Regions from separate parts of the Pseudoalteromonas sp. AWM4_233 genome, predicted to be linked through region 2. Evidence: predicted binding sites of a transcription regulator. Region 2 holds the regulator's gene; the other holds the start of a gene.
What was found. The regulator FliA, encoded in region 2, starts transcription of late flagellar genes. The targets are predictions, from matches to a motif close to CTAAAGNTNNNNNNNNNNNNGCCGATA.
Positions count from the first base shown of each region.

Region 1 (20,200 bases), 2.5 Mb from region 2:
CCACGTAGACTTCACAGGCCCTCGTGACCCTGAAGTACAAAAGATTATGGCTCAAGGCTTAGCTCTTGCTGAAGTGCTTCCTCAAAAAGATAAAATCATTGCTGCAATTTTTACGCATATTCATGGTAAGCGTAATAAGATCAATGAACTGGCGGATATGAAAGACATCTTCGTTGCACAAGGCGTAGACGCTACTAAGTTTGATAAAATGTACAAAAGCTTTGCTGTACGTACTAAGACTTCGAGAATGGCGCGTATGCAACAAAAGTGGTCTGAAAAGCGTGCGCTTACAGGCGTGCCTACGTTTATCGTAAATGGTAAATATAAACTGCGTTTACGTGAGTCAAAAACGACGACTCCAGAGCAGATCAGTGCATTAATTAATTATTTAGCTGCTAAATAATTAATTATGAGTTAGAACAGAGCCTCGCACTTGCGAGGCTTTTTTATTGGAAAAGACATGCATAAAATTTTGGTTTCAAGTTGCTTACTCGGACAACCCGTCCGTTATGATGGGCAATCTAAAGGACTAACAAATGATATTCTGACTCGGTGGTTGCAAGAAAAGCGAGTTGTTGCATTTTGCCCTGAAGTTGCGGGTGGCTTACCAACCCCCAGACCGCCTGCAGAGATCAATGCCGAAAAGGTGATCACGACTACAGGTGAGGATGTCACCAGTGAATTTCAGTTAGGTGCTGAAAAAGCACTCGCATTATGTAAAGCGCAGCAAATTAAATTTGCGTTGTTGAAAGAATCTAGCCCTTCATGTGGTCGAAATACTATTTACGATGGGTCGCATAAGGGAATTAAAGTGGTTGGAATGGGTTTAACTGCAGAAAAGCTCGTTAAAGCTGGTATACAGGTTTTTAGTGAAGAGCAATTGCCACAGTTAGTCACTGCTCTGGCAATTGCTGAAAAGAATTAGCGGGATTATTTACGCTGTAAAAATACACCAGACTCCACATGATGTGTATATGGGAACTGGTCGAAAATCGCAATGCGAGATACAGAGTGTGTTTTGCATAGCATGTCTAAATCACGCTCTAGTGTGTCTGGGTTACATGAAATATAAATGATGTTGTCGTAGTTAGACACCAAACGACAAGTGAGTTCATCCATGCCAGCACGTGGTGGGTCAACCAAAATAGTCTGGCAGTTGTAGTCTTGAAGGTTAATGCCATTTAATCTTGAGAATTGACGTTCACCTTTCATCGCTTGCGTAAACTCTTCACTCGACATGCGAACAATATCTAAGTTCTTAACCTTATTCGCTGCAATATTAATTTGTGCCGAGTTTACCGAAGATTTAGAGATTTCAGTCGCTAGCACTTTATTAAAGCTACCGGCTAAAGCAATTGAGAAGTTACCGTTACCACAATATAGCTCAAGTAAATCATTCTCCAGTGGCGCACAAAGGTCTTGCGCCCATTCCAGCATTTTCTCATTTACTTTCGCATTTGGCTGCGTAAAGCTATTTTCAACTTGTTGGTACTGATACGTTTGGCCATTTACAGTCAACTGCTCTGTAACAAAATCATTGCCTAAAACAATCTTTTGTTTGCGAGCGCGACCAATAAAGTCAATCTTATAGGTTTTCTGAAGTTCAGAACGTAATGCATTAATTGCTGCTAACCATTCATCATCAAGCTGTTTGTGATAAAGCAGGCTTACCAGGATCTCACCACTTAGCGTCGATAAGTAATCGATTTGGAAAAGCTTACGGCGAAGTATCTCGTTATGACGTAACTTCTCCATCATAACTTGCATGATTTCACTAATAAGCGGCGCGGCAGGGTCAAATGTTTCCACGCGAATTTTTTGTTTGCTCTCTTGGTCAAACATAATGTGGTAGAGATCGTCACCATCGTGCCATACTCTAAACTCAGCACGTTGACGGTATTGCGTTTTTGCTGAGTCAAAGACTTCAAGCTCTGGTGCGTTAAAGCGAGCAAATTGAGCACTAATACGCGTTTGCTTTTCAGCAAGCTGCTGTTCATAAGTGGCGGTATCAATAGTGATGACTGGCATAGTTAAACTGACCTTACAAATTCGAGAGCGGCTATTGTAGGGGGCATAGGTGATTTGTCCAGTTTCTCGCTAAAATTTGTTGTTTTTTTATACTAAACACTCAAGGGTCATTAATTTTTGCCGATAAGCAGAAAATAACCGAGCATATGCTTGGTTACCATTATTTCTGGGAGACAGAACATGAAAATTGGACAACTTAACCAGCTTCTTAATCCTGCTATGGCAAATAAGGCGAACAATAAAGCTGCCTTTAAGCCGACCATGCATTTAAACCCAGATAGCTATCATGGTGATAAGAGTAAAATAGCAGCTAAATTATTAGATGATAAATTGGCAGAAGCTTTAGGCATTGAAAAGCCAGAGAAAGAGAAAAAACCATTATTTGATTTCGAAGCTATCGTTAAAAATGTGCTCGACTTTGTCAAAGGTGCAGTGAACAAAGCAAAAGCAGATGGTAAAGATGACGACACTTTAAAAGATATGTTGGGTGCTGCACGAAAAGGTGTCCAAATGGGCATTGATGAAGCCACTTCGGAGTTAAAAGAAAGTGCGCTTTTTAATGATGATATTGAAGAGGGTATAGAAAAATCCCGAGAAGGCATTTTCAAAGGACTCGATGATTTTGAAGAAGAGTTATTTAACCCTAAACCTGCTTATATGCAGGTCAGTGCAGCACAGTATGCAAGTTTGTCGAATCAAGCAGAATATAGTTTTACAACTGCAGAGGGCGATGAAGTAACTATTTCACTGAGTGATGCTCGTTCAAAAGGTCAAGCAGCCAGCTATGCTCAAAACGGTGATAATTATGGTTTGGCTGTTTCAGAGCAATCGAGTGAGGAAGTCAGTTTTTCAATTAGTGTGAATGGCGAGCTTAATAAAGAAGAGCAAAAAGCCATAAATGAAATGATGAAAGACATTCGCAATGTCAGTGATTCATTTTTCTCTGGTGAATATGACGATGCATTTGAAAAAGCATCGGCATTAAATATAGAGAGCGATCAAATTACCAACTTCACGATGGATTTGCGTCAGACAAAAACAACCGCTGCAATTGCACAATATCAACAAGCCAACCCCATAAAAGAGTTAGAACAAGCGTTTCAACCTCTAGATAAACAATTAGAGAGTATTCATTCAGAAGGTAAAGCATTAGGCATTGAGCAGCAATTGCCAGATATCATGGCTTGGATGAACGATGGACAAGCAAGAATGGCTCAGCTTTTAGATTATGCGCAAGGCTTCTTCAATCAACTTGATAATAAGTCAGAGAAATCAGCTTAAGTGACTTGGCAAGTTATATAGGCTCGGGCAAACTTGCACCTCTATACAGAGGAGTCTTAGTTTGCCGCACATTTTAGTTTTTGATTCAGGTATTGGTGGGACCAGTGTCCTAACACATATCCAAAATACCCTACCAGGGGCAGACTATACCTACATAATGGATAATGCTTTACTGCCCTACGGTCTTCAGACTGAAGAAACAATTCAAAATAGACTGGCAAGTCTCGTTAATAAAATATCTTCAAATTTTTTTGGGGAAGTTGACTTAATAGTGATCGCTTGCAATACAGCTTCAACTTACGCACTGGCACATATTCGCCAGTTTACTCAAATTCCGATTGTTGGCGTGGTACCTGCAATAAAGCCTGCTGCACAAATTAGTATTAGAAAGCATATTGCTTTATTGGCAACGCCTGCTACTTCAAATAATCAGTATACGCAATCTTTAGTGAGTGAGTTTGCTAGTGATTGCCAAGTAAGTTTCTACCATTCAACAGAGTTGGTAAGGCTAGCAGAGCGTAAGTTTTGGTTAAATGAAGATGTACGAGAGGGTGTTAATAAGGAGCTATCAGCTATTAAGGTCGATAATCAAGCTGATGTTCTGATTTTAGGGTGCACACATTTTCCAATATTGAAGTATGAAATAGCAGGGTTTTATCAGACGCAGTGTGTATTAATCGACTCCGGAACTGCAATAGCAAAAAGAGTTCAGCACTTATTATCTGGCAGTATAGGTAAAATAGAAATAAAAAAGCCGCTACAGTTTTATGCAACGGCTTTAAATGAGGTCCCTGTTAATACAGGGTACGATGTGAAAAGTTTATATCTTTAACTTGCAACAGCTTCTTCAGGTGTCTCTGGTTTTTGTTTTGCAGCTCTAACCTTCAACGTACGTTGTTGGAACTCTTTTTCATTCAATGCTGCAATGGCTTTATCTGCATCAGCTTCTGCCATTTCCACAAAACCAAAACCACGACGTTTACCTGTATTTTTATCTTTTAATAAACGAACGTTGAATACACGGCCTTGTTCAGAAAAAAGTTCTCGAACGACACTTTCATTTGCCTTGTAAGGTAAGTTACCTACATAAAGCGTTTTTGTTTTTACTTCAGCATTATCAGATTGTGTGGTTGCATTACTTGTCGACATAACAGTTGCAATGAAACCACCGATGAGTGTGCCAATAGAAAAAGTAGCACCAAGATTAAGAGAAGAGTCTGCAAGAAGAGCATTAGCTGCAAAATAGCCGATTATCGCAATTGCTAAAACAATAAAAAGAGACTTTTGTTGAGTTGGGTTCATAAGGATCTACCAATATACAATGAGTATACAATAATTTAACAAACGAGCTGCTATCTTAGCGTCTTAAAATGTTTAAGCAATAATTAAAAAGAGAAATTAGCTATTCAAAGTTGGTAAATAGAGCGTTTTTTATTCTAACAAGTCTTTTTTGTTCTCTTTTTGAGCGGTTGAACACATTTCTTAAAATTAATTGAAAAAAGGGGTTGCGCACTTTTAATTTCTCCCTATAATGCGCACCCACTGACACGGGGCGAGACGCTGAAAAGCAAATCAAAACGATGTCGAGTCAAATAAAACTTAATCTTAAATAACTTTTTAAAATTAAGTGTTGACATAAAAAGTGAAGCCGTTATTATGGCGCTCCACTTCGCAGCAAGGCTGCGGTAACTAACCAAGCGTTAGTTACACCGTTCTTTAAAAATATGAAGCAATCATCTGTGTGGGCACTCGTACAGATTGAGTTCTAACAGCTCTTGATTCAGGAGCAAAAAAATTTAGAGTCTCAATTTCTTATGAGTGACTATATAGTCAATTTATACAGAATTCATTGAGCACGAATCTTAGGATTCAAAAACTTTTAATTGAAGAGTTTGATCATGGCTCAGATTGAACGCTGGCGGCAGGCCTAACACATGCAAGTCGAGCGGTAACATTTCTAGCTTGCTAGAAGATGACGAGCGGCGGACGGGTGAGTAATGCTTGGGAATATGCCTTAGGGTGGGGGACAACAGTTGGAAACGACTGCTAATACCGCATAACGTCTACGGACCAAAGGGGGCTTCGGCTCTCGCCCTTAGATTAGCCCAAGTGGGATTAGCTAGTTGGTGAGGTAATGGCTCACCAAGGCGACGATCCCTAGCTGGTTTGAGAGGATGATCAGCCACACTGGAACTGAGACACGGTCCAGACTCCTACGGGAGGCAGCAGTGGGGAATATTGCACAATGGGCGCAAGCCTGATGCAGCCATGCCGCGTGTGTGAAGAAGGCCTTAGGGTTGTAAAGCACTTTCAGTAAGGAGGAAAGGTTAGTAGTTAATACCTGCTAGCTGTGACGTTACTTACAGAAGAAGCACCGGCTAACTCCGTGCCAGCAGCCGCGGTAATACGGAGGGTGCGAGCGTTAATCGGAATTACTGGGCGTAAAGCGTACGCAGGCGGTTTGTTAAGCGAGATGTGAAAGCCCCGGGCTCAACCTGGGAACTGCATTTCGAACTGGCAAACTAGAGTATGATAGAGGGTGGTAGAATTTCAGGTGTAGCGGTGAAATGCGTAGAGATCTGAAGGAATACCGATGGCGAAGGCAGCCACCTGGGTCAATACTGACGCTCATGTACGAAAGCGTGGGGAGCAAACGGGATTAGATACCCCGGTAGTCCACGCCGTAAACGATGTCTACTAGGAGCTGGGGTCTTCGGACAACTTTTCCAAAGCTAACGCATTAAGTAGACCGCCTGGGGAGTACGGCCGCAAGGTTAAAACTCAAATGAATTGACGGGGGCCCGCACAAGCGGTGGAGCATGTGGTTTAATTCGATGCAACGCGAAGAACCTTACCTACACTTGACATACAGAGAACTTACCAGAGATGGTTTGGTGCCTTCGGGAACTCTGATACAGGTGCTGCATGGCTGTCGTCAGCTCGTGTTGTGAGATGTTGGGTTAAGTCCCGCAACGAGCGCAACCCCTATCCTTAGTTGCCAGCGATTCGGTCGGGAACTCTAAGGAGACTGCCGGTGATAAACCGGAGGAAGGTGGGGACGACGTCAAGTCATCATGGCCCTTACGTGTAGGGCTACACACGTGCTACAATGGCGCATACAGAGTGCTGCAAGCTCGCGAGAGTTAGCGAATCACTTAAAGTGCGTCGTAGTCCGGATTGGAGTCTGCAACTCGACTCCATGAAGTCGGAATCGCTAGTAATCGCGGATCAGAATGCCGCGGTGAATACGTTCCCGGGCCTTGTACACACCGCCCGTCACACCATGGGAGTGGGTTGCTCCAGAAGTAGGTAGCTTAACCTTAGGGAGGGCGCTTACCACGGAGTGATTCATGACTGGGGTGAAGTCGTAACAAGGTAGCCCTAGGGGAACCTGGGGCTGGATCACCTCCTTAACGATTTAGAACAGATTTGTTCGTAGTGTCCACACAGATGATTGTTAGTTAGCTTTATAGCTAATTAATATTGCTCTTTAAAAATTTGGAAAAGCTGATAATTAATTCTTTTAGAAGAAATTCTAAAAAGAGTTTTCAAAAGTAAAACAATGCCGATAAACATTCATTTGTTTATTAGCGTCTACTTTAGTATTCAATATTAACTTCTGGCGAAGTTAAAACTGTCTTTGACGATACAAACCATTTTGGGTTGTATGGTTAAGTGACTAAGCGTACACGGTGGATGCCTTGGCAGTTGGAGGCGATGAAGGACGTACTAACTTGCGATAAGCCTAGTCAAGCCAGTAAGAGGCGCTTGAGACTAGGATTTCCGAATGGGGAAACCCACCTGTTTACAGGTATCGTTAACTGAATACATAGGTTAACGAGGCGAACGCGGAGAACTGAAACATCTAAGTACCCGTAGGAAAAGAAATCAACCGAGATTCCGAAAGTAGCGGCGAGCGAAATCGGACTAGCCCTTAAGCTTTAGTGTAGTTAGTGGAACATTCTGGAAAGTTTGACGATACAGGGTGACAGTCCCGTACACAAAAACTTATCTAAAGTGAAATCGAGTAGGTCGGAGCACGTGAAACTTTGACTGAATATAGGTGGACCATCATCTAAGGCTAAATACTCCCAACTGACCGATAGTGAACCAGTACCGTGAGGGAAAGGCGAAAAGAACCCCTGTGAGGGGAGTGAAATAGAACCTGAAACCGTGTACGTACAAGCAGTAGGAGCCCTTCGAGGGTGACTGCGTACCTTTTGTATAATGGGTCAGCGACTTATATTTTGTAGCGAGGTTAACCGTTTAGGGTAGCCGTAGCGAAAGCGAGTCTTAACTGGGCGTTGAGTTGCAAGGTATAGACCCGAAACCCGGTGATCTAGCCATGGGCAGGTTGAAGGTTGAGTAACATCAACTGGAGGACCGAACCCACTAACGTTGAAAAGTTAGGGGATGACCTGTGGCTTGGAGTGAAAGGCTAATCAAACCGGGAGATAGCTGGTTCTCCCCGAAATCTATTTAGGTAGAGCCTCGGACGAATACTTACGGGGGTAGAGCACTGTTAAGGCTAGGGGGTCATCCCGACTTACCAACCCTTTGCAAACTCCGAATACCGTAAAGTAATATCCGGGAGACACACGGTGGGTGCTAACGTCCATCGTGGAGAGGGAAACAACCCAGACCGTCAGCTAAGGTCCCAAAGTGTATGTTAAGTGGGAAACGATGTGGGAAGGCTAAAACAGCTAGGAGGTTGGCTTAGAAGCAGCCATCCTTTAAAGAAAGCGTAATAGCTCACTAGTCGAGTCGGCCTGCGCGGAAGATGTAACGGGGCTAAACATACCACCGAAGCTACGGCTGCATACATTAGTATGCGGGGTAGGGGAGCGTTCTGTAAGTGGCTGAAGGTGTGCCGGGAGGCATGCTGGACATATCAGAAGTGCGAATGCTGACATGAGTAACGATAATGCGGGTGAAAAACCCGCACGCCGGAAGACCAAGGGTTCCTATCCCATGTTAATCAGGGTAGGGTAAGTCGACCCCTAAGGCGAGGCTGAAGAGCGTAGTCGATGGGAAACGGGTTAATATTCCCGTACTTGGAATAATTGCGATGGGGGGACGGAGCAGGCTAATCAAGCATGGCGTTGGTTGTCCATGTGAAAGGCTGTAGGCTGGTGACTTAGGAAAATCCGGGTCGCTAAGGCTGAGAGTCGAGACGAGCTACTACGGTAGTGAAGTTGATGATGCCCTACTTCCAGGAAAAGCCTCTAAGCTTCAGATTATTTCGAATCGTACCCCAAACCGACACAGGTGGTCAGGTAGAGAATACTAAGGCGCTTGAGAGAACTCGGGTGAAGGAACTAGGCAAAATTGTACCGTAACTTCGGGAGAAGGTACGCTCCTATCTGTGATGAGATTTACTCTCTAAGCGGACGGGAGCCGCAGTGACCAGGTGGCTGGGACTGTTTATTAAAAACACAGCACTGTGCAAAATCGTAAGATGACGTATACGGTGTGACACCTGCCCGGTGCCGGAAGGTTAATTGATGGGGTTAGCTTAGGCGAAGCTCTTGATCGAAGCCCCGGTAAACGGCGGCCGTAACTATAACGGTCCTAAGGTAGCGAAATTCCTTGTCGGGTAAGTTCCGACCTGCACGAATGGTGTAACCATGGCCACGCTGTCTCCACCCGAGACTCAGTGAAATTGAAATCGCAGTGAAGATGCTGTGTACCCGCGGCTAGACGGAAAGACCCCGTGAACCTTTACTACAGCTTGGCACTGAACATTGAGCCTACATGTGTAGGATAGGTGGGAGGCTTTGAAGTGGCGTCGCCAGATGTCATGGAGCCATCCTTGAAATACCACCCTTGTATGTTTGATGTTCTAACATAGGCCCCTAATCGGGGTTGTGGACAGTGCCTGGTGGGTAGTTTGACTGGGGCGGTCTCCTCCCAAAGAGTAACGGAGGAGCACGAAGGTTGGCTAAGTACGGTCGGACATCGTACGGTTAGTGTAATGGTAGAAGCCAGCTTAACTGCGAGACAGACACGTCGAGCAGGTACGAAAGTAGGTCATAGTGATCCGGTGGTTCTGAATGGAAGGGCCATCGCTCAACGGATAAAAGGTACTCCGGGGATAACAGGCTGATACCGCCCAAGAGTTCATATCGACGGCGGTGTTTGGCACCTCGATGTCGGCTCATCACATCCTGGGGCTGAAGTCGGTCCCAAGGGTATGGCTGTTCGCCATTTAAAGTGGTACGCGAGCTGGGTTTAGAACGTCGTGAGACAGTTCGGTCCCTATCTGCCGTGGGCGTTTGAGAATTGAGAGGGGCTGCTCCTAGTACGAGAGGACCGGAGTGGACGAACCGCTGGTGTTCGGGTTGTGATGCCAATTGCATTGCCCGGTAGCTACGTTCGGAATCGATAACCGCTGAAAGCATCTAAGCGGGAAGCGAGCCTCGAGATGAGTTCTCACTTTAACTTTAAGTTAACTGAAGGGCCGTTGGAGACTACAACGTTGATAGGCTGGGTGTGGAAGTGTAGTGATACATTAAGCTAACCAGTACTAATTACCCGTGAGGCTTAACCATACAACGCCAAAGTGGTTTTAGCTCAGAAGCTAATATGAACTAGAGTAGAAGTTTTAGAAATTATCAGATTTTTTCCAGATTTTAAGTTAATTGCGAAAGCGATTAGCGCACCGAATTTCCTGGTGACTATAGCGTTTTGGAACCACCTGACCCCATGCCGAACTCAGAAGTGAAACGAAACAGCGTCGATGATAGTGTGGGCTTCCCATGTGAAAGTAGAACATCGCCAGGGCCTAATTAAAGAAACCCGTTGCAGCAATGCAGCGGGTTTTTTGCGTTTATGGTGCTAAATCGTCCTGCACGGTGATGAGGCAATGCTCGGTGATAAAAAGACGAATTAGCGCAAGGTGAAGAGAGCAGCCTTCACAGTAGCCACTCTGTTTATTTTGAAACTCTTTTCACGCTTGTTAGTAAACACACTCAAATTTACTTACCTAACGAACATTTATTTCTTCCTTCCTTTACTGAAAAGAGAATTACCTTAGCTACGTTTATAACTAGCTCACTTCACCTTGCGCAAAAGAAGCGTACTCACTGCGTTCGCAGTCGCTAATTTTGCACCTATTTGTACTTAATTCCTTTATCATTAAACACATTAGAGATCTTCAGCGTATTAAGCGTTTTAATTAATTGACAGGTATTGGTTTGGAATCCTTCAAAGAGATTTATGAAAGAGCATGTGATAGAAAGTTAGGTGAGCAAAATTTGAAGTTGTTAATATCATCACCACTCACTAAACAAGCGTTATTAGCACACTCAGATTCGCTTTGGCTAGAAGCGTTTACAAAGAAAGTATTTCAAAGTGGTTTTTATTGGTCAGTGATAAATGCAAAGTGGTCTGGTTTTAAAGAGGTGTTCTGGCAGTTTGATATCGATGCATTACTGATGATGTCGCCTGAGCAACTCGAAGAGAAGTCACAGGATGAGCGTATCATCCGTAACTTCAAGAAAGTACAAACGATTCCACATAACTGCTATATGATCTATGAAATTGCACAAAAACATGGCTCATTTGCTAAATTTGTTTCCGATTGGCCTGAAGATAACATTATTGGCCTTTGGGCTGAACTAAAGAAACAGGGTGCGCGATTAGGTGGTAACACTGGGCCTTACGCTTTGCGTGCGATGGGTAAAGATACATTTATTTTGTCACGAGATGTAGAGTCTTATCTTAGAGCACACAAAATCATTGATGGTGGTTTGCAAACAAAGAAATCCCTCACTGCAATTCAGTCTTTTTTTAATAAGCTAGCAGAAGAAAGTGGGTGGTCTTTAACTGCGCTAAGCCAGCTTATTGCTTATAGTGTTGGTGATAACTACGTTAATGTAGATGGGGGTGAATAATGCAGAATGATTATGCGGCAATTACAGAAGGCTTTGCTGTTGATTACCCTATGGCTCAACCAAGTTCAACCAAACTCGTTTTATTTAACAAAGAGCTGTTTGAAAGATTAGAGTTAAATTGGACAGAAGAAGAAATGATCTCTTACCTTTCAGGTTCAAATAGCGTTGAGGGCATTCCAGCATCTGCATTAGCCTATTCAGGTCATCAGTTTGGTCATTTCAATCCAACACTTGGTGATGGTAGAGCGCATTACTTAGGCACTACTCAAGGTAACAATCCCTTTGATTTACAGCTAAAAGGCTCTGGGGCAACACCATTTTCTCGTGGCGGTGATGGGTTTTGTGCACTTGGCCCAGCAGTACGAGAGTTTGTGATGAGCCAAGCTATTCAGTCCCTTGGGGTTAAAACAACAGAATGTTTGTCTGTAATCACAACAGGCAACGATGTTTATAGGCAGGGCTATGTGCCAGGTGCGGTAGTTTGCCGTGTGGCATCTAGCCATATAAGGGTTGGTTCTTTTCAATATTTAGCGTTACAGCAAGATAAATCGGGCATGGAACGTTTATTAGAACTTGCGATTAAGCGGCATTACCCACAAATTCAATCTGAAGGTGATGATAGAGTATGTGATTTCTTAAAGCATGTTTGTAACAACCAAATCTCATTGATTATTGATTGGTTAAGAGTGGGCTTTATTCACGGAGTTATGAATACCGATAATTGTTTGGTGTCTGGCGAGACCATCGACTTTGGGCCGTGCGCCATGCTTGAGGCTTTCGATTTCAATGCTGTATTCAGCTCTATAGATAAACAAGGTCGCTACGCATTTGGTCAGCAACCAAATATCGCCCACTGGAATTGTGCACGTTTAGCAGAATCTCTGATGTTAATTATGGCGTGTGATGAAGAGCAGGCGCTCGAAAAGCTGACCGGTGTGCTGACTGATTTTTCTAAGTCTTTCAACGCAGCCTACCATACTATGTGGGCACAGAAATTAGGGTTACCAGATTGGCGTGATTCAGATAGCGACCTCCTCTCGGAATTGTTGGTGTTAATGAAGAATCACCAACTAGATTACACCAATACTTTTGCTGCATTGACTTCCTTGGCAATAAACAAAGAAGTATTGTTTACGCTCCCTGCAGAATTGCATGAATGGGTAGCAAAATGGCAAACAAGGATCTCAGTGTATGATGTTGCCGAGGTGGCTACTTTGATGTCAAAGGCAAACCCAGCCATTGTGCCGCGTAATGAATTAGTCGAAAAAGTCATAGAGGAATTTTATGAAAAAGGACACAGCCCTTTACTTGAAAAGTGGCTACCTATGTTAAATAACCCATATGATTATCAAGAATATGACCAAGTATTTACTGCGCGTCATTCGAAACCTGAAACCTATCAAACTTTCTGTGGTACATAATGCAAATCAGTTCTGGTGAACCGCTAACTTGGCAAACAATTAAACAGGGTGTGCTTGCACATCGTAAGTCGCTTATTTATGCCCATATCATAGCACTATTGGCCGCACTAGTTAGTGTGCCTATACCCTTAATGATGCCCTTATTAGTAGATGAAGTTCTACTCGAAAAGCCAGGCGCAGCCATTGAGTTTATGAATACGCTTTTGCCTGATTCTGCACACAATGCAGTTGGCTATATTCTCTTTGTTTTATTGAGTGTTGTGCTGATGCGATTATCGGCATTGGTGTTGGGTGTTTTACAATCTCGACAATTTACAATTATTGGGAAAGACATCAGTTTTCAAGTTCGCAGTTTGCTGTTAAATCATTTGCCATTAGTACAACTCAAAGAATATGAAACGCAAGGTGGTGGCGCGATCAGTTCTCGCTGTATTACTGATGTTGAAACACTTGATAACTTTATTAGCCAAACCTTGTCACGGTTTCTAATTAGCTTGTTAACTATTATTGGCACCGCAGTTATTTTGCTTTGGATAGACCTAACATTAGGAGCCATTATTCTTCTGTTGAACCCTGCTGTTATTTATTTCTCAAGACAGTTTGGCAAACGTGTTAAAGATCTAAAGAAAAAAGAAAATGGCGCATTTGAGGCGTTTCAATCTTCACTGGTAGAAACTTTAGATGCGATTGCGCAGTTAAAAGCAATTCGCCGTGAAGGAAAATATTTCGAGCAAGTAAAAGCAACAGCAAAAGATCTAAAGCATTATTCTGTTCAATCTCAATGGAAGACTGATGCAGTTAGTCGTCTTAGTTTTACTATTTTCCTACTCGGTTTTGAGGTGTTTAGAGCCATTGCGATGATCATGGTGGTGTTTGCAGACCTAACGGTTGGGCAAATTTTCGCGGTGTTTGGTTACCTTTGGTTTATGATGGGGCCAGTGCAAGAGCTATTAGGTATGCAATATGCCTACTATGGTGCATCCGCTGCATTACAGCGTTTGAACCAAGTATTTGCTTTTGAGACGGAGAAACCTGCAGCGACTCCAAGTGTTAAAGCATTTAAAAATCCGCAAGTAGATATTCGTTTTGAACAGGTTCACTTTGGTTATCACAGTGAGCAACCGGTGCTAAAAAACGTTTCTATGCATATCCCTGCGGGTAAGAAAGTTGCGGTTGTCGCTGTTTCTGGCGGCGGTAAGTCAACGTTAGTGCAATTGCTATTAGGCTTATATGAGAAGCAATCTGGCAGCATTTTTATTGATGATAAACAAATAGAGCAAATTGGTTATCTACAAGTCAGAGAGCATGTTGCGACCGTACTGCAGCAACCCGTTATGCTGAATGCCTCAGTGAGAGAAAACCTATCAATGGGCGGTCAGTTTACTGATGAGCAACTGTGGCAAGCTTTGGCGACTGCTGAACTAACTGAAACCATAGAAAAGTTAGATGAACAACTAGATGCTTTAATTGGCCGTAATGGAGTGCGTTTATCAGGTGGTCAAAAACAGCGCTTAGCAATCGCTAGAATGGTATTAGCAGATCCTAAAGTGGTTATTCTAGATGAAGCAACATCGGCATTAGATATAGAGACAGAAGCAAAAATTCATCGTAACTTAACTCAGTTTTTAAAAAATCGAACAACTCTGATTATTGCTCACAGGCTAAGCGCAATTTCTCAAGCTGATTTGATCTATGTATTAGATGATGGTGAAGTATCAGCGTTCGGTGAGCATAACACACTGATAAGGCAAGAAGGTTTATATCAGACGCTATTTTCTCATCAGTTGTAATGTGAATGTTGAATGAACAATTTAATATTAAAGTATTAAGTAAAGATTAAGCTTGGCTCTTCTACTATAATCACACACAAGCGACGAACTGAGTTGCTTATCTTGATTATAAATGGGGAATGACAATGAAATTTAAAATGCTAAGCCTTGCAGTAGCTATTTTAGCTACATCAGCAGTTAATGCTAAAGAGCAAAAGGAAGGTGTATACCTAGGTGTATTCGGCGATTACTACAAAGCTAAGTGGCAACAAATGCGAGATGCAGCGGGTGTAAATGTTGACGACTCAACATCATGGGGTGCAGAGCTAGGTTATCGTTTTAACGACTATTGGAGTGCACGTTTAGAGTACGCTGATATGGATTTTGATTTGTCCGGTTCAAAAACAGGTTCTTTAAGTGGCGATCGTTTTGGTGTTGACGGACTTTATCACTTTGATGGTGGTCCTTTCTATGCATTGTTTGGCCTGAAATCAATCGATGCTTTCACATCAAATACATTTGCTAATGTAGGTGCAGGCTATCGTCATCATTTAACTGATAACTTATTTGTAAATGCTGAAACAGCACTCTACCAAGGTTTAGATCGCGGTTATACAGATGTAGGTGCAAAATTAGGTATTAACTATGCGTTTGGCGCTACTTCTTCAAAGCCTGTTAAAGCAGCTCCTGCACCAGCACCAATTGCTAAGCCTGAACCAAAGCCTGTTGTTCAAGCTCCTAAAGATGCAGACAAAGATGGCATTATTGATGCTGAAGATCGCTGTGCTAATACGCCTATGACGGATGCAGTAGATGCGAGTGGTTGCACGCTTTATAAGGATGAAGAAGTGACAGTGAGTCTATTAGTACGCTTCCCGAATAATAACTCAGCTGTTTCTCAGCAATATTTAAATGACATTGATGCTGTAGTGAATTTCTTAAATGAATTCCCTGAGACGACCGTACGTTTAGAGGGGCACACATCTGCAGTTGGTAAGGCAGAATATAATAAATGGCTATCTCAAAAGCGTGCAGATTCAGTTGCGAAGCAGCTAATCGAAGAAGGTATTGACGCGAGTCGAGTGAGCGCAATTGGTTACGGTGAGGAGCGCTTAAAGAACACAGCTAATACTGAAGAAGCACATGCACAAAATAGACGTGTAGAAGCGAAATTGATTTCGGTTAAACGTGTAAAAGTGAAGCGCTAAAATAAAGAGCGCTGATAAATACTAAAGCCAGCTTATGCTGGCTTTTTTGTACAATATTTTCAGGTTGTTTAAGTTTAAAACTCTTAATAAGCAACTTGTTTAAGTAAGAAGTTAACAATACCATTATCAAAATTACACTTTTTACCGATATGATGATCATTGAAAAGGGTTGACCGCGACTTTGTTCAATTACCATTAATGACTTAATTATTGATGTAAGCGTATCCGGGCTGTCTTACTTTATTAAGCTTCTGTTAATAATCTTTCTTGACTAAGTGCTTGGGTGTATTAAAATTGTTCAACAAATGTAATAAGTTGTAATCAGGGATTGGGCTACACTTAACCTTGAATTACTCACTTTTAGCTCAAGGTTTAATTATGAAAAAGGCTTTTCTCCTTTCTAGTATTCTACTTTCAACTTCTGCCGTTGCTGCTCCGAATCCATCTTTTAGTGAAGTGCGTTTAGGTTTCGAGTCCATTGACTATAACGAGCAATTAAACAATGTCGCAGGTATTACGGATTTAAAACAAAAGGCTTCTGTTACTAACCCTGCTATTCGTCAGCTTTCTTATACTGGTATTGATGACGACTGGGGGTTTTATATTGCCAGTGCCGCAACTATTGCAACGTCTATTGACACTGAAGTATGGACGGCTGAGGAGTTTGGTGATGTTCAGCAAAATGACTTTAAAATTAAAGCGAATGAAATTGCTTTGTCTATGGCCTATAACTTAAGCAAATCAGTGCAGCTAACTTTTGGAACACGCATTCATACGTCTAGCTTTACGCGTTCAAGCTTTAAATTAGGTGCTGGTGCAAACAGTTTTGATGAAGCTTTAAAAGCGCTAGGTGAAGGAGATGATTTACCAAGGTTCGATTTACCAGGACAGCGCAAAGAGGCGACTGATATTCTTGCTAACAACCCGAGTTATTTAACCCCGGTTATTTCTATTACCGAAGACCAGATGGGTATTTTAGGCGCAGTAGGTATTCGTTACGATAGCCGTTTGGCCGACACTTTCAATAATGTGAGTTGGTATGCAGAAACAGAAATAAGCACGCCATTTTACTCTCGAACTCAAAATACCAGTATTGAATCTGTGACACTAACAGACAGCTTCAATGGTTGGGGAGTAATGGGCAGAGCGGGTGTACGTTATCAACTTATGGACCATATTGCATTGATGGTTGGCGTAGATGCGCAATATAAAGAGCGCGATAAAATTTCAGAAGAAGTAGATGGTCGTCGTAGAACAGTACCTAATATTAAATTTGAAAATGTATCAATTTCAGCGGGTGTACAATGGAGCTATTAAAAATGAGAAGAGCAGCGATTGTTGTAGCCATAACCGCTTTGTCCTTGTCTGGTTGTAAAACACTCGACGCTGTACCTGGAGGGTTAGGTGATTTAGTCGGCAGTAAACAAGTCGATCAAGCACAAGTTCAAGCAGCCTATAGCAAAGCTCAAGAGGCTTACACATCGGCTCAAACAGCGATGCAAAATGCCTCGTCTCAGTCATTAAGTGACTATGATCCTGAGCGCGTTAAAGATGCCAATAAAATTTGGAGTGATTTACAGGAAGAGTTTGCTGAGCTTCAGGCTAAGCCTGAAAGGGCCTTAGATAAAGCATCTTTATTTTCTTCGAATACGGTTGCTGATGAAGTCATGGAGCAGTCACAAAATATCATTGCGCTGATCACAAGTGCTGAGAATTCAAAAAATGCCATTGTTGCTGTTCTTGAACCGATTAGGGCGCACTTTTTAGTTTTGGACAATATTGAAACGCAAAAGAACTTTTCAAAACAATATACACAATTAGTTGAGCGCCATGATGAATTGAAAGCGCTTTTAATTGAAGGTGAACAAGCCAAAGTTGAAGAGTATTTGCCTGAATTTAGTCAGCGCTTACATAACCTCGAACAAGATGCTGTAGAGCAGTTTTATTTAGGCGAAGTGTTTTCACAGTTAAAGTCATTAGCTAATTCAGAAAAATCAGAGGTTTTGCCATCTGTGTATGCCGATGTAAAAGACACTGCCGAAACAGCCCAAGCTTTTGCAAGAAATAATGTTCGAGACTATGACGGGATTAAAGATAAAACGCGACTTGCTGAGCTGCAAATACAACGTATTAACAGCCTTTTCTCTGAGCATAAATCTCGAGAGCAGGCACTTAAGAGCGAAAGTGTAGAGGCACAACTTCTGGCGCTTGAAACACAGTTATTTCAACTAACTCAAAAAGCTGGGTTGGGAGACTTAAGACATTTAAGCTTTTCTGATCAATTAAATGAACTGAAAAAAGCATTATAATAATTCAAAATACTTCAATAATTTCATAACAATATAAAATATATTTGCAAAGGGACTTACAAATTCTATTGATATGGAATTTGCCCTTGCATACATATTTGGAAATGGAGACCACAATGCGTATGCATCTATCAAGAAAGTTCGCACTGAGCTTGTTATCGACAAGTTTAATGCTCACTGGCTGTGGAGGAGGGAGTGATGATACTCCTGATTCTGGTGGTGGCGGTACCCCGCCTCCGGCCCCTGAAAATAAAAAACCGACCGTCACCATAGAGGCACTGACAGAAGCCAAAGAGCAAGTTGCTTTTACACTAAAGGCAACTGCAAGTGATGAAGATGGTTCTGTTGAGTCTTTTTATTGGACTCATGATTCTCAACTAGATTTAAAACCTGAAAATACAGATTCAGAGTCTGCGACTTTCACCGTGCCTGATATATCAGAAGATATAACAGTAGGCTTCACGGTAACTGTCACCGATGATGACGGTGACACAGCTTCTTCGACTCAATCTGTCACAATTAAGCGTAAAGTTTCCAGTGTTACGATCACAGGTATTGTAACCGACGGGCCAATTGAAAATGCATTAGTCACAGTGACTGCGGGTAATAGCACTGTGGATGCTCAAGCGGATGACAAAGGCGCTTATTCAATTACTGCCATCGTGGATGAAAGTGAAGTTGATCAGCTTGTTACTTTAACAGCTAAGGGTCAGCCAGACTCGACAAAAGCATTTGTTGAGTTTAAATCTCAGTTGCCTTCAACCAATACACTGCAAAGTTTGGCGGGTGATGATGCCGTTTTAACAAAAGAAGAAAGTTTTGCGGTTAATGTTACTAACGTATCAACAGCTGAGTATGCGCTACTACAGCGTGATGGTGGAGCACCACAAAATGAAGCTGAGTTAGAAAACCGCCTAAAAGGTATCGATGCGCAAGAAAAGTTAGAATTAGCAGCGTTGATCAAAACGGTTGTTGATTATGGTGTTGAGTTACCTGATGACGTTAAATCAACGCTTGACCTTGTAACAAGCAAAGAAAACGCAGAAAAAACAAAAACTGAAATTCAGAAAACTCAACCTGAAGTTTTAGAAAAAGCACTTAAAGACATCAAAGAAGATGAAGAACTACTTGAAGCCGTGTCAGGAAGCTTACTTGGTGACTTTATTATTAATAAGCCGCGTGCGTATAACAACCGAGCAATCCACCTTACCTTAAACGGTGCAGATGACGGTGCTACTTCTGGTGAAGCGGTTATTTCAGCTAGCCAAGCTGTAAAGACCACATGGCAAGTCATCGACGGTGTAGTAAAGGTTGACTTAACTGAAGACAATCTGCTGCTTGACAGTTGGACTGATGGAGCTAAAAAGTACGAGAAGAGACTCTCATCACTCGAGTTTTCGTTATTAGAAGATAAAGATGCGTTCACAGTTATTGAAATCAGTAAGGCTGATGTCGAACAGTACGAAAACGGTGAACAAAAAAGCGTTATCAGTTCCGGTCCTCTTTTAGGCGTAGCGAATCTATTCAAAAAATCAGAGACCTTTGCGCTTGATGCGCAGGCATGGCAAGGCACATGGGCAATTCAAAGCTTCAATGACAACCAGCAAGACGATGAAGTATTCGTTTTTACGATTGACTCTGAAGGTAATATTTCTGACGAAGATGGCTCTACTTTAGGTTGGACGCTTGATGCAAATGGCCAATTAACCATTACCTACAACGATGAAGGCACTGAACAGGTTATTACTTTCTGGCTCACGAAAGAGTGGAAAGAAGATGCAGTTTATCAAGCCGTTGGTTTAGATAACAGCGGTAAGAAAGAAACCTTCTATGGTCTTTTTGTTAAGCTAGATGACGTCGAAATCAATGAGGAAAATATTGTTGGTCGTTGGCGCGTTGGTTTAGGCCATACAATGGACGACTATGATGTCAATATTCTACCAGATCTAAGTGTGGAAGCGGGTTTAAGCCGTACACCAATAGTGGCAAGGGTTGAAGATGGTATCATTCATCGTGGTATTTATAGTCTTGATGGTGAAAACGTAGATTTCTGTGATACCAGCGAAGAAAACTGTACGGCCTACTACAGAAGCGAACTAGAAATTCTGAATACGGATGACGAAATCTGGTTTGGTTATCACCAAGAGTGGCGTGCAAACAGCCTAGGCGAATTAGAGTTGTCAGATGCAGGGCTGTATATATATGAAAAGACAGATCTTGCATATGATGAATTCGAAGCTGAAATGTTGGCATTTGATGCCACATTAAATTACTTCGATGGAGAAAAAT
Region 1 covers NZ_JBSWSZ010000001.1:3,472,310-3,492,509, reverse strand. Annotated here, with positions in the region: gene ACXAC4_RS15840 (thiol:disulfide interchange protein DsbA/DsbL) at 1-403, shown strand, start outside; gene ACXAC4_RS15835 (2-thiouracil desulfurase family protein) at 461-925, shown strand; gene trmA (tRNA (uridine(54)-C5)-methyltransferase TrmA) at 931-2,028, opposite strand; gene ACXAC4_RS15825 (DUF5610 domain-containing protein) at 2,209-3,309, shown strand; gene murI (glutamate racemase) at 3,371-4,141, shown strand; gene ACXAC4_RS15815 (RNA recognition motif domain-containing protein) at 4,138-4,611, opposite strand; rRNA gene ACXAC4_RS15810 (16S ribosomal RNA) at 5,190-6,722, shown strand; rRNA gene ACXAC4_RS15805 (23S ribosomal RNA) at 6,979-9,860, shown strand; rRNA gene rrf (5S ribosomal RNA) at 9,979-10,092, shown strand; gene ACXAC4_RS15795 (DNA-3-methyladenine glycosylase I) at 10,506-11,204, shown strand; gene ACXAC4_RS15790 (protein adenylyltransferase SelO) at 11,204-12,625, shown strand; gene ACXAC4_RS15785 (ABC transporter ATP-binding protein) at 12,625-14,415, shown strand; gene ACXAC4_RS15780 (OmpA family protein) at 14,541-15,602, shown strand; gene ACXAC4_RS15775 (autotransporter outer membrane beta-barrel domain-containing protein) at 15,981-16,919, shown strand; gene ACXAC4_RS15770 (hypothetical protein) at 16,922-17,911, shown strand; gene ACXAC4_RS15765 (leucine-rich repeat domain-containing protein) at 18,028-20,200, shown strand, end outside.
Region 1: ACXAC4_RS15825 (DUF5610 domain-containing protein) is a predicted target of FliA. The motif match lies at 2,128-2,154, and genes of this name have one in related genera.

Region 2 (12,774 bases):
TTTTTTGCAATCCAAAAATAAACCCCAGACATATTAAAAAAAGGATGCCTGAGGTAATAGTAACTACAATAAAAGCAAGATTTTCTTGAACGACAGCTAGCACTTATATGTGACTCAACTCATCCCACTCATCATCGCTAAGTAACTTATTCAGATCAACAAGAATAAGTAGCTCACCCTCACGGTTCGAAACGCCTTGGATGAACTTAGCACTTTCTTCAGTACCAATGTTTGGTGCACTGTCAATTTCTGAGCTGCGTAAGTACACAACTTCAGCAACACTATCAACAAGAATACCAATCACTTGCTTTTCTGCTTCGATGATGACAATCCTAGAATTGTCTGTCACCTCGGCACTCATCAAACCAAAACGTGCGCGAGTATCAATAACAGTAACTACGTTACCACGTAGGTTGATAATACCGAGAACATAGCTTGGTGCACCTGGAACTGGTGCAATTTCAGTATAACGCAGCACTTCCTGCACTTGCATTACATTAATACCATACGTTTCGTCTTCTAACTTATAAGTTACCCATTGAAGAACTTCATCATTACTGTCGGCATTATTGTCTGCAGAAAGTAGTCTATCTTGGCTCATGGTTATACTCCATAAAGTTCTGAGTTACTGCTCTTGGCTATCTAAGCCTTGCTCTAGTAAGCGGTTTAAATTCTCTACATCAATCAAAGCACACATTTTTTCTTTAATGACGCCAGCAAGCCAAGGTCGCTTGCCACCGTTTACACGCCATTTAATGTCTTCAGGCTTTAATGTAATGTTATTTATTAAGTTTTCAGCCAACAGCCCCCATGGGCTATCACCGAGTGTAATTAAATATTGATAATCCAGTTTTTCTTCAAGCTCTGGGGTATACTTCTCAGGCATAACCCATCTGGCAGTATCAACAACATTTAGCTTTTCTTCACGGTTAAGCATGACACCTTTAAACCACTTAGGTTTGCCGAAAAGCTGTGTTACTTCTCCTAGTTGGTGAATACCACCTAAAGACTTTAGAGGAACAGCAAGAGTTAGCCCTGCGACTTCAAAAAATAGTGCTTGAAACTCACTTTCACCATACTCTTCTTGAACACTTGTTAAACTTGGTTCAACAATAGCTTCTTCTTTGATAATAGTATTATTTTTTGTTAACTCAAGATCTTTCGACTCACCTTCTGGGATTTCAACAACCTCAGGGCTTTCTAATTCCGGGGCAGGTTGAGTCTCAATGATATCTGGTACAACTTTATTGACTGGTTGGCTTAACTCTGTCTCAGTAATCTCAGGTACACGCTCGAGTAATTTTGCCACAGGGGCAAGCGCAGTCTCTTGAGGCTCATCTTCTTGTAATAATGCGCCAAGATACTGCTTCATCACCTTTTCATTAGCAAACAAGTGTTTACTCATATAGCTTCTAACTACCCTTCATTAAATACTCTAGTAGTGCTTTATACGCAAATACACCTCTAGATTTTGGACAAAACTCAACTGGCGCTTGCTGTGCCAAACTGGCATCTCTAAATTTTGTGTCAACCGGAATAACACCGGGCCAGACAGACCCTTCGTAATTGGCAAGCAATGTTTTGTATGCCTCTAACGATGCCTTGGTTCGCTTATCATACATGGTTGGTACGATGGTGTAATTATATTGTTTTGCTTGAGAGCTTTGCATTAATTCCATGGTACGCATCATACGATCTAAACCTTTAAGCGCTAGGAACTCAGTTTGCACTGGAATTAGCACACGTTCACTGGCTGCAAGAGCATTTACCATTAACACGCCTAATACAGGTGGGCAATCAAGAATCGCATAGTCGTAATGTTCGCTTATTTTCGCCAGTGTTTTTTTCAGGATTAAGCCCATACCATTGCGATTACCCATGCTTCTATCAAGCGTCGCAATTGCCATTGTTGCCGGCAAAATATCAAGGTTTTCAATGGTTGAGGGGCATAAAGCTTGGAGGATTTCCTCGCTCTCCATTGCCGTCCCTCGAGCAAATATGTCATAAACACTGACTTCTAACTCTTCAGAATCAATACCAAAATAATAAGTCAGAGATGCGTGAGGGTCTGTATCTATAAGCAAAACGCGTTTGCCTTGCTTGGCAAGAATACCGCCAAGACTCACCGTAGTCGTTGTTTTACCAACGCCTCCCTTTTGATTTGCTACAGTCCAGATCTTCACGAAACAATTACTTCCTAGTGCTTGAACAAATAGATTAACAACCTATTTCTTTATTTATTCTTGTTGCGACGTCATGTAAAGCCAAGCTTTCAGAGGATAGTCCTGCATTTGTAACAGCTTGAGGCATGCCGTAAACCACGCAGCTCTGCTCATCCTGAGCCCAGATTGTTGCACCTGATTGTTTGAGTAAACGTGCGCCGTCTCGACCATCAGCACCCATCCCCGTTAAAACTATCGCGAGTACATCAGCTTGATAAGCTTTTGCTGCACTTGCAAAGGTGACATCAACACACGGCTTGTAGGTCACTCTTGCACTATCATCCTCAAAAACTCGAAGCGTTTTCATTGCGCCTTTTGATTCAACCAACATTTGCTTACCACCTGGCGCTAAATAAGCAACACCTGGCTGTAATTTATCACCATGTTCTGCCTCTTTTACCTTTATCTTACAAAGGCTATTTAGTCTAGTTGCAAAAGCGGGTGTGAAAGCAGCTGGCATATGTTGAATCAACAATATCGGGTGTGGAAAGTTAGCAGGTAGCTGCGTTAGTATGGTTTGCAGTGCAACTGGCCCACCTGTTGAAGTCCCTATTGCCACAAGTTTATATTGCTTTCCAGACGCTTTGAACTGTTTAGCTGTTGCAGTTGAACTTGATGCTGGCTGAACAGCTGCTCTTTGAAAACTTCTATCAGGTTGAGCAATGCTTGATGTGCGAGATGCTGCTGCAGACCTGTCTGCCACCGGTGATTGAGTAGCCGCTTGCTTGTTCACTGCTGGTCGCGAATAGCTGCTAACTGAACGAGGAAGTCTTCTTCGCCCGATTTCTTTCACCTTGTTTTGTAGAGACTTAATTGCTTCTTCGCTATTACGGGCTATGTCTTCAAACTTTTTAGGCAAGAAGTCTAATGCACCTGCATCAAGCGCATCTAGAGTAGCACTTGCCCCTTCTCGAGTTAGTGAAGAAAACATCAGGATTGGCGTAGGGTTAGCCTGCATAATTTTTTTTACGGCACTAATTCCGTCTAAAATAGGCATTTCTACATCCATAGTAATAACGTCTGGACGTAATGAAGCCGCTTTTTCAACCGCCTCTTGCCCATTAACAGCAAAGTCAATTACCTTAATATCACTATCTTGCTCTAAAATTTCGCTGACTCGACGCCTAAAAAAGCTTGAATCATCTACAACTAAAACTTTTACTGCCATTGGCATACTCTATGAATTCTTAAGAACGAAAAGTGGTGCATCCGCACCACCTTTTAACTGTTTTGCTATCTCAGGTTATTTACCTGCATAGTGTTTTAGCATATTTGGCACATCTAAGATTAATGCTATGCCACCATCTGAAGTGATTGTCGCACCTGCCATGCCAGGAGTACCTTGCAATAATGCATCTAATGGCTTGATCACAACTTCTTCTTGGCCGATGAGAGAGTCAACCACAAAGCCAACCTGTTGAGTACCTATCTGCACTATAACAACATGACCTTCGGCTTTCTTCGTTGATCTATCGGCACCCTTAACTAGCCAATGCTCTAAGTAGAATAAAGGAATTGCTTTTTCACGCACAATGATCGTTAGCTGGCCATCTACTACATTTGTTTTTGTCAGATCTAAGTGGAAAATTTCACTTACACCAGCAAGAGGTAAAGCAAATGTTTGCTCGCCAACTACAACCATTAAGGTTGGTAAAATAGCCAGTGTAAGAGGCACTTTAATCTCAAGGATAGTACCCACACCGAGCTCTGATTGAATATTAACAGAGCCGTTAAGTTGAGTGATTTTCGTTTTAACTACGTCCATCCCAACACCACGGCCTGAAATATCTGAAATTTCTTCTTTTGTTGAAAAGCCAGGAGCAAAAATCAAGTTATAAGCTTCAGTGTCAGATAATCGACTTGCTTGGTCCGAATCAATAACGCCTTTATTTATCGCAATCTTTTTCAGTTTCTCAGCATCCATCCCTGCACCATCATCTTTAATGGTCAACAGAATATGGTCTCCTTCCTGAGAGGCTGAGAGCGTCACTGTACCTGTGCGAGGTTTGCCTGATGCCTCACGAACATCTGGCATTTCAATACCATGATCAACTGAGTTTCTAACTAAGTGAACGAGTGGATCTGCAAGTGCTTCAACCAAGTTTTTATCTAAATCGGTCTCTTCACCTTCAAGAATAAGATTAATATCTTTCTTTAAACTACGTGCTAAGTCTCTAACAACACGAGGGAATCGGCCAAACACTTTCTTAATTGGCTGCATTCGTGTTTTCATTACCGCACCTTGTAAATCTGCGGTAACTACATCAAGGTTAGATATCGCCTTACCCATAGCTTCACTGCTAGAGTTATTTGCCAAACTAACGAGGCGGTTTCTGACTAGTACCAGTTCACCGACCATATTCATGATTTGGTCTAGACGCTTAGTGTCAACACGGACGGTCGTCTCAGCTTGAGGCGCAGGGGGCTTTTTGGCCGATGCAGGTGCACTTTGCGCTTTTGCAGCTGGAGCTGGTGAAGAAGCTGGCTTTGCTGGTTGAGGTGCCGGTTTTGGTTTAGCAACTGGTTTAGTTATAACAGGTTCGGGCTGCTTAGGTTCAATACTTGGAGCAGGCTTGTTGGAATCAGCCCCTTCTAAAGATTTTGGCGCACCACCTTTACCATGAAGCTCATCTAACAATGCCTCAAACTCTTCATCGTTTATTTCATCATCACTCGAAGGGGATGCTGGAGTTGGTGAAGAAGGGGCTTGGCTAGTGCTAGTGTTTGTACTTGTTGGAGGAGGTGAACTAATCGAACCGAAACTGCCAACGCCATGAAGCTCATCTAAAAGACTGTCAAACTCATCATCAGTAATATCACCATCATCTGAGTTTGAAGCAGTTGAAGCCGCTGAAGTAGTTTGCTCTACAGCTGGGCCTTTACCAGCCCCATGTAACTCATCAAGTAAGCTTTCGAATTCATCTTCTGTTATTTCATCGATGCTATCTGAGGCAGATTCACCAGCAACTTCATCGGTATCAATATCAAAAAGAATATCATCAGCAGATAAGTCTGCTTGAGGAGCATCCTCAACAACAGGGTCTGGTTCTGAATTTGGAATAGAAATTTGTTCGTCTTCTGATTCAGGCTTACTCAATTGATGAAGTGTTTCAAGTAATGCTGGGTCTGCAGGATCTGGTTGCTCACGATTTTGAATATGTGCGAACATTTCATTGATGGTATCTAGGGACTGAAGAATGACGTCCATCAGTTCTGGAGAAACAGAGCGTTGCCCTTGTCTTAACACATCAAAAACGTTTTCCGCGCCATGACATGCGTCTACAAGCTCAGTCATACTCAAAAAGCCTGCACCACCCTTTACAGTGTGAAAGCCTCTAAAGATTGCATTTAATAATTCTTTATCTTCAGGGTTATTTTCTAGCTCAACAAGCTGCTCAGATAACAACTCTAATATTTCACCAGCTTCAACAAGAAAGTCTTGTAATATATCTTCATCGACTTCAAAGCTCATGTACACACTCTCCTATTAGAAGCCTAAGCTCGACAATAAATCGTCGACCTCATCTTGATTAGATACGACATCTTCTCTAGATTCAGCATTCATTATCGGACCTTCTGGTCCTGATAACTCTGCAGGATCCATTTCAGCAATCTGAACCTCTTCAATATTTTCTTTTTGTTTTGATTGAGGTTCTTCTGCTGTACCAAATACAGTTAGTAAGTGGATTAAACTGTCTTCTACTTCTCTAACTAATTCGATAACACGTCGAATGACCTGACCTGTTAAGTCTTGATAATCCTGAGCCATTAAAACATTTGTCATATGCCCTTGAAGTTCATCCGTAGTTGCTTGTGAGCCTTGCATAAACTTATCTAAATCATGACAAAGAGATTTGAATTCACCAAGCTGGATATCACGTCTCATGAGTCTATCCCAAGTTGGCTTTATATCAGATAAATCGTCTGCAAGCTGTTGCGCGAGAGGCAGACTTGCTTCAACTGCATCCATCGTTTTATTGGCTGCATTTTCTGTCATTTCCATGACATAATTCAAACGTTCTTTAGCATCCGGTAAGGCTTCTGTCGTCAAATCAGAAATACGAGTATCAAGCTCAAAGTTTTTCAATGACTCGTGTAGTTGACGGGTCAATTTGCCCACTTCAGCAAAAAGCTCAGATTGCTCCTTACTTGCAGCCTCCATGATTAACTTATCTGCTTTATCTTGCTCGCCTTGCTCAAGATAAGTCACAAGTTGCTTAGCTTGCTCAAGTGTTATTTGAGGCACAGAAGGTGCTGACATCCGCCTCTCCTTCTTAATTATCTAGCCTAAACGTTCAAACACTTTTTCTAGTTTTGTTTTAAGTGTTCCAGCAGTGAAAGGTTTTACAATATAACCATTTACACCAGCTTGCGCCGCAGCAACAATTTGCTCTTTTTTCGCTTCAGCCGTCACCATAAGTACTGGAATATGCTTAAGACTGTCATCTGCACGTATAGCACGAAGAAGATCGATACCTTGCATACCTGGCATATTCCAGTCCGTGACTACGAAGTCAAATTCTTGATTTTGAAGCATAGGCAAAGCTGTGCTGCCATCGTCTGCTTCTTGTACATTTGTAAAACCTAAGTCTCTAAGCAGGTTTTTGATTATTCTTCTCATCGTAGAAAAATCATCAACCACAAGAATTTTCATGTTTTTATCCAAAACATCCTCCAGTGAGGTTTGAACCTATTATTATTACTCTAATTGACCCAGTCATTGATTTTAGCCCTAAGCCTGATCATTGCCTGCCCATGAATTTGGCTTACTCGAGATTCACTTACATCGAGTATTTGCCCTATTTCTTTTAAATTCATTTCATCGTTATAGTAAAGAGATAAGACTAGCGCATCTCTTTCGGGTAACGATTGAATCGCCGTTAGCAACGATTCGTTAAAGCGTTCATTTTTAACGTTATTGAACGGTTTGTCTAGCGCTAAATCATTGTTAACAGGAGTGATTACGTCTTCATCAACCCCCAAATCTTCAATTCCAATGATTTTACTTGCATTCACATCATGTAGAATATGATGGTACTCATCCAGAGTAATATCAAGTTTTTCAGCAATTTCAGTGTCTTTTGGCTCTCGACCTAGGACGCTTTCTAGATTAGCAATTGCTTCAGCAACCATACGACTATTCTTATGTACACTTCTTGGTGCCCAGTCTCCACGGCGAATTTCATCTAACATCGCGCCTCGGATCCTGATCCCCGCAAAAGTTTCAAAACTTGCACCCTTACTTGCGTCAAAGTTTTTACTGGCTTCAATCAAACCTATCATGCCTGATTGTACAAGATCGTCTAACTGAATATTTGCTGGTAAACGTGCCAACAAATGGCACGCCACTTTTTTGACAAGACCGGTATGACGCTCTATCACTCTATTAAGGTTGTCTGTAGTTTGATAGCCCATCGCTTTACCCATCGATGACGACATAGTTATCCGTTGACTAGCTGTTCAATAAAAAACTCTAAATGACCAGAAGGTTGATGTGGTATTGGCCATTTAACTGCTTTACTCGCTAACCCTCTAAATGCAACCGCTGCCGGAGAGTTTGGAAATAACTCAACAATGGTTTTTTGACGGCGAGAAGATTTACGCATGTTTTCATCAAACGGAATGGTTGCAACTAATTCTAGTGCAACATCTAAGAATCTGTCAGTAACTTTCGAAAGTTTAGCAAAAAGCTCCTGCCCTTCGCGTAAGCTTCTAACCATGTTAGCAACAATTTTAAAACGGTAAACACCGTGTTCACGACTAAGCACCTTGATAAGTGCGTAAGCATCTGTAATTGAGGTCGGTTCATCACACACAACGACCATCACATCTTGTGCTGCGCGAGAAAAACTAAGAACCATGTCTGAAATACCCGCTGCGGTATCGACAATTAAAATATCAAATTCTGTATTTAGCTCGCTAAATGCGCGGATGAGACCTGCATGCTCTGCAGGTGTCAATTCAACCATATTTTGCGATCCTGAGGTAGCCGGTACAATTTTAATACCAGCAGGACCTTCAACTAAGATCTCATCTAACTCACACTCACCCGAAAGGACATGAGACAGGTTTTTTTCTACTCTTAAACCAAGCATCACGTCACAGTTTGCCAAACCTAAGTCAGCATCTAAGACGAGCACTCTGTTTCCTTGCTGACCAAGTGCAATAGCCGTATTTAATGAGACATTGGTTTTACCAACCCCTCCTTTACCACCCGTTACTGCAATTACTTTTACGCCATGGTTGCCATTTTGATTCATTCTACGCAGGCCACTTGCTTGATCTAATACTGTGTTAATCATACATTCCTACTGTCTGAGACGCTACAGGTACACGTCGCGAATGTTGTGCTTTTATTCTCTTTAAATACAATTGCTCAGCCTTTTTGACCATTTTATGAGCATTTGCTACACGAATGTCTTCTGGCACTCGTTGACCGTTAGTAAGATACCCTATTGGCAAGCGATTTTGAATCGCAATACTAATAATCTCGCCTAAACTTAGACATTCATCAAGTTTTGTAAAAATACAACCACTTAAATTCACTTTTTGGAAGTGACGAACCGCTTCTTGCAGTACATGCATTTGCGATGTTGCACTTAAAACCAAATAACTTCTAATATCGACTCTAGAGCTTCTCATTAACGTATTAAGTTGTTCTGTTAAACGGATATCTCTTTGACTCATACCCGCAGTATCTATTAATACTAGACGCTTATTGCGTAAATGATATAAAACTTCTGCTAATTCATTGGCATCTTTTACTTGTTTGACTGGACAACCAATAATTCTGCCGTAAGTTGCCAGTTGCTCATAAGCACCAATTCTATAAGTATCAGTTGTGATTAACGCAACTTTGTCTGCACCGTATTTCTGCGCGCCTAATGCAGCAAGTTTAGCGACTGTCGTTGTTTTACCTACACCAGTTGGACCTACTAATGCATATACACCACCTTGACGAAGAATATCGTTGTTGGTTGTATGCATTTGATTAGCTACCATTTCAAGCAATGAATTCCAAGCTTCTTTACGAGAAACGTCATCAGGGATGAAGCAAGCCATTTGTTCAGCAACTTCTTTATCAACGCCCATACCTTGTAAACGGTCAACTAAACACGCTCTCGTTGGGTCTCTTCTTTCCATTTCTTGCTTCATTAAGCCTGAAACTTGATGTTCAAGTAATTGACGAATGGCATTCATTTCTTCTCTCATGGTTGCCATTTCATCGACTTTTTTAGGCGCAGGCTCAAAATCATCAGCAAAGCCTGTATCGAGGTCATCATCAAAATTCCATGATTGCGCTTGCTGTTGAGTTTTAACATTTGACTCAGCCCTGAAATTTTGCGTTGAGGTTGGACGCTCATATCGCTCTTCAGTCGCTTGACGAGGCTTAAATACTTCTTCGGTATTAATGCCAGATTGAGAGAACATAGAAGCAAGCTCAGGTGAACGGGGCTTCGGCGCTTGCCTGTCTAATAGTGCCTGTAAACTATCAGCAACTTGAGCCTGAGGCTCTGGTTTTGCACGCTGCGGTTCAGGGCGAACAAAGCGCGGTTGTGTAGCTTGGAGCTGCGCAGGCGCTGTATTTACTTGTGGCGCCTCAACGGGTGCTTCTGGCGCTCTATCATTATCTACGGCTGCAACAATTTCTACACCATCTGCCAGTTTCTTGTTCGACATAATCACAGCATCAGCGCCAAGCTCTTCTTTTACTTCTTTCAGTGCTGTGCGCATATCTTTGGCAAAAAAACGTTTAATTTTCATGTTACAACCCCTTAATTCCTATCTATTGTCCAACTGAGCTTACAATTTTAATTTGTCTTTCATCTGGTACTTCTTGATATGACATCACTCGAAGACCTGGGATCGTATGTTTGACAAACCTTGAAAGCACACTTCTTAACATACCTGAGGTTAGAAGGATGGATGGGTCGCCCAGCATTTCTTGCGTTTGGTGCGCTTCTCTTAATGATGTTTGAAGTCGCTCCGCAAGGCCTGGCTCGATTCCAGCCCCTTCATCACCTGCGTTCTGAAGTGACTGATGCAACATCTGTTCCAACTCAGGCGCCAATGTTATGACAGGGATTTCGTCGGCACCGCCGACAGCGTCTTGAACGATTAATCTACGCAGTGAAATTCTCACTGCAGAGGTTAATACATCTGGGTCTTGACTGCGTGGGCCATACTCAACAAGAGTCTGAACAATCGAGCGCATATCACGAATTGCAACGCCTTCATTCAGTAAGTTTTGCAGCACTTTAACAATCGTAGTAAGAGGTAGAATATCTGGAACTAAGCCTTCTACTAAACGAGGGTGTGACTTAGCAAGCATATCTAATAAATTTTGTACTTCTTCATGCCCTAGTAGTAATGAGGCATTATTTGTAAGCAGTTGACTAATATGAGTTGCGACAACAGTCGCTGCATCTACAACAGTGTAACCTAATGAATGCGCCTCGTCTTTTTGCTCCGGCTTAATCCAAACAGCTTCTAAACCAAAGGCAGGATCAGTCGTTGCTACGCCATTGATTGGGCCAAATACTTGCCCAGGGTTTATGGCTAATTCATCACCATGTTTTAATTCGCCATTTCCTGAACCTACCCCCATAAGGGTGATACGGTATTCATTTGGATCTAATTCAAGATTATCTCTGATGTGCACTGGAGGAACCAAGAAGCCAAGCTCTTGTGAAAGCTTTTTACGAACACCTTTAATGCGGCTTAAAAGCTCACCACCTTGAGCCTGATCAACTAATGGAATTAAACGATAGCCAACCTCTAAGCCAATCACATCGACCGGTTGAACATCATCCCAGCCAAGCTCTTTTTGATCTTGTTGTTTAGCTGCAACATCTCCACCTTTGGCTTCTTGTTGAGCCTGCTCCTCTTCTGCTTTTGCTTTTTGCTGCTGCGTGTAATAAGCCAAGTAACCAAGAAGCGCACCTAAACTTAAAAATGCAATATGTGGCATGCCAGGTACTAGACCCATTGTAATTAAGATACCAGCAGCAATATAGAGAGATTTCTCATTTCCTAACTGAGTTTTAAACTGCTCACCCATGTTATGAGATTCGTTTTGGCGAGTAACGACGATTGCAGTACCAATTGAAAGTAAAAGAGAAGGCAGCTGTGCAACCAGGCCATCACCAATGGTAAGTAATGTATATACTTCCATGGCTCTTGAAAATGTTAAGTCGTGTTGGATCATACCAACAAATAAACCACCAATAATATTGATGGCTAGGATTACAATACCTGCTATCGCATCACCTTTTACGAACTTACTAGCACCATCCATTGAACCGTAAAAATCCGCTTCACGTGTTACTTCGTCGCGGCGTTTGCGTGCTTCATCTGCACTGATAAAACCAGCATTTAAATCAGCATCAATTGCCATCTGTTTACCTGGCATGGCATCTAGAGTGAAACGTGCTGACACTTCAGAAATACGACCAGCACCTTTGGTAATAACTACAAAGTTGATAATAATCAGGATTAAGAAGACAACAAGACCAACGGCATAGTTACCGCCAATAACCACAGAGCCGAACGCTTCAATTACCTTACCAGCAGCATCTCCGCCATTGTGGCCTTCTAGTAATACAACACGAGTACTGGCTACATTCAACGCTAATCGCATGATGGTTGCAATAAGTAGAACCGCTGGAAACATGCCAAACTCTAGTGGTTTCATTGTGTAAACAGTAACGAGTAATACCACCAAAGCCAAAGCGATATTAAAAGAGAATAAGATGTCTAAAAGGAATGGAGGTAAAGGCAAAATTACCATGCCCAAAGCCGCAAGCACTAATAATGGTGTTCCGACCCCTTTTGCATAGTCTTTTTTATTCTCATTAAGACCTTGTAAAACTGCTTTAAAATCCATAACTTAACAACTACAAAATATTGACACTGGTCTAATAAAGCAATTAGTGAGCCAATAAATTTACAGGATTTAATGTTTTACATCATCTGGGATAGGCAAGTTATTACTGAGCTTTGTTGGTCTTCTTCCACGACCTTTTTGATAACGTTTTAGCTGAAATACATAGGCTAAAACTTGTGCCACGGCAGTGAAAAGTTGATCTGGAATTTGATCGCCAACTTCAGTGGTGTGATAGAGTGAGCGTGTTAAGACGGGAGACTCAACAATAGGGACCTCATTACCTTTAGCAATTTTCCTTATCTGCATTGCTAACTCATCAACACCTTTAGCAAGCACAATCGGTGCTCCTGCTTTTTCTGTGTCGTATTTAAGCGCAACTGAATAGTGAGTCGGGTTTGTAACAACGACATCGGCATCTGGCACATCCTGCATCATGCGCCTTTGTGACATTTCGCGTTGTGTTCGTCGAATTCGCGCTTTTATTTGCGGATCACCTTCTGAGTTTTTGTACTCATCTTTCACTTCTTGCAACGTCATTTTTAGTTGCTTGTGGTGGTTATAGCTTTGGTAAGGCGCATCTATTGCTGAGATGATTATCATTGTGCAACTAAGCGCCAAAAACATCCAAGCCAGAATTTCTAGGGCATGAATAATTGAACTTGGGAC
Region 2 covers NZ_JBSWSZ010000001.1:997,225-1,009,998, reverse strand. Annotated here, with positions in the region: gene ACXAC4_RS04485 (DUF2802 domain-containing protein) at 1-19, opposite strand, end outside; gene ACXAC4_RS04480 (chemotaxis protein CheW) at 104-601, opposite strand; gene ACXAC4_RS04475 (chemotaxis protein CheW) at 626-1,405, opposite strand; gene ACXAC4_RS04470 (ParA family protein) at 1,413-2,183, opposite strand; gene ACXAC4_RS04465 (protein-glutamate methylesterase/protein-glutamine glutaminase) at 2,218-3,390, opposite strand; gene ACXAC4_RS04460 (chemotaxis protein CheA) at 3,466-5,694, opposite strand; gene ACXAC4_RS04455 (protein phosphatase CheZ) at 5,710-6,483, opposite strand; gene cheY (chemotaxis response regulator CheY) at 6,505-6,888, opposite strand; gene ACXAC4_RS04445 (RNA polymerase sigma factor FliA) at 6,927-7,637, opposite strand; gene ACXAC4_RS04440 (MinD/ParA family ATP-binding protein) at 7,664-8,524, opposite strand; gene flhF (flagellar biosynthesis protein FlhF) at 8,517-9,986, opposite strand; gene flhA (flagellar biosynthesis protein FlhA) at 10,009-12,108, opposite strand; gene flhB (flagellar biosynthesis protein FlhB) at 12,178-12,774, opposite strand, start outside.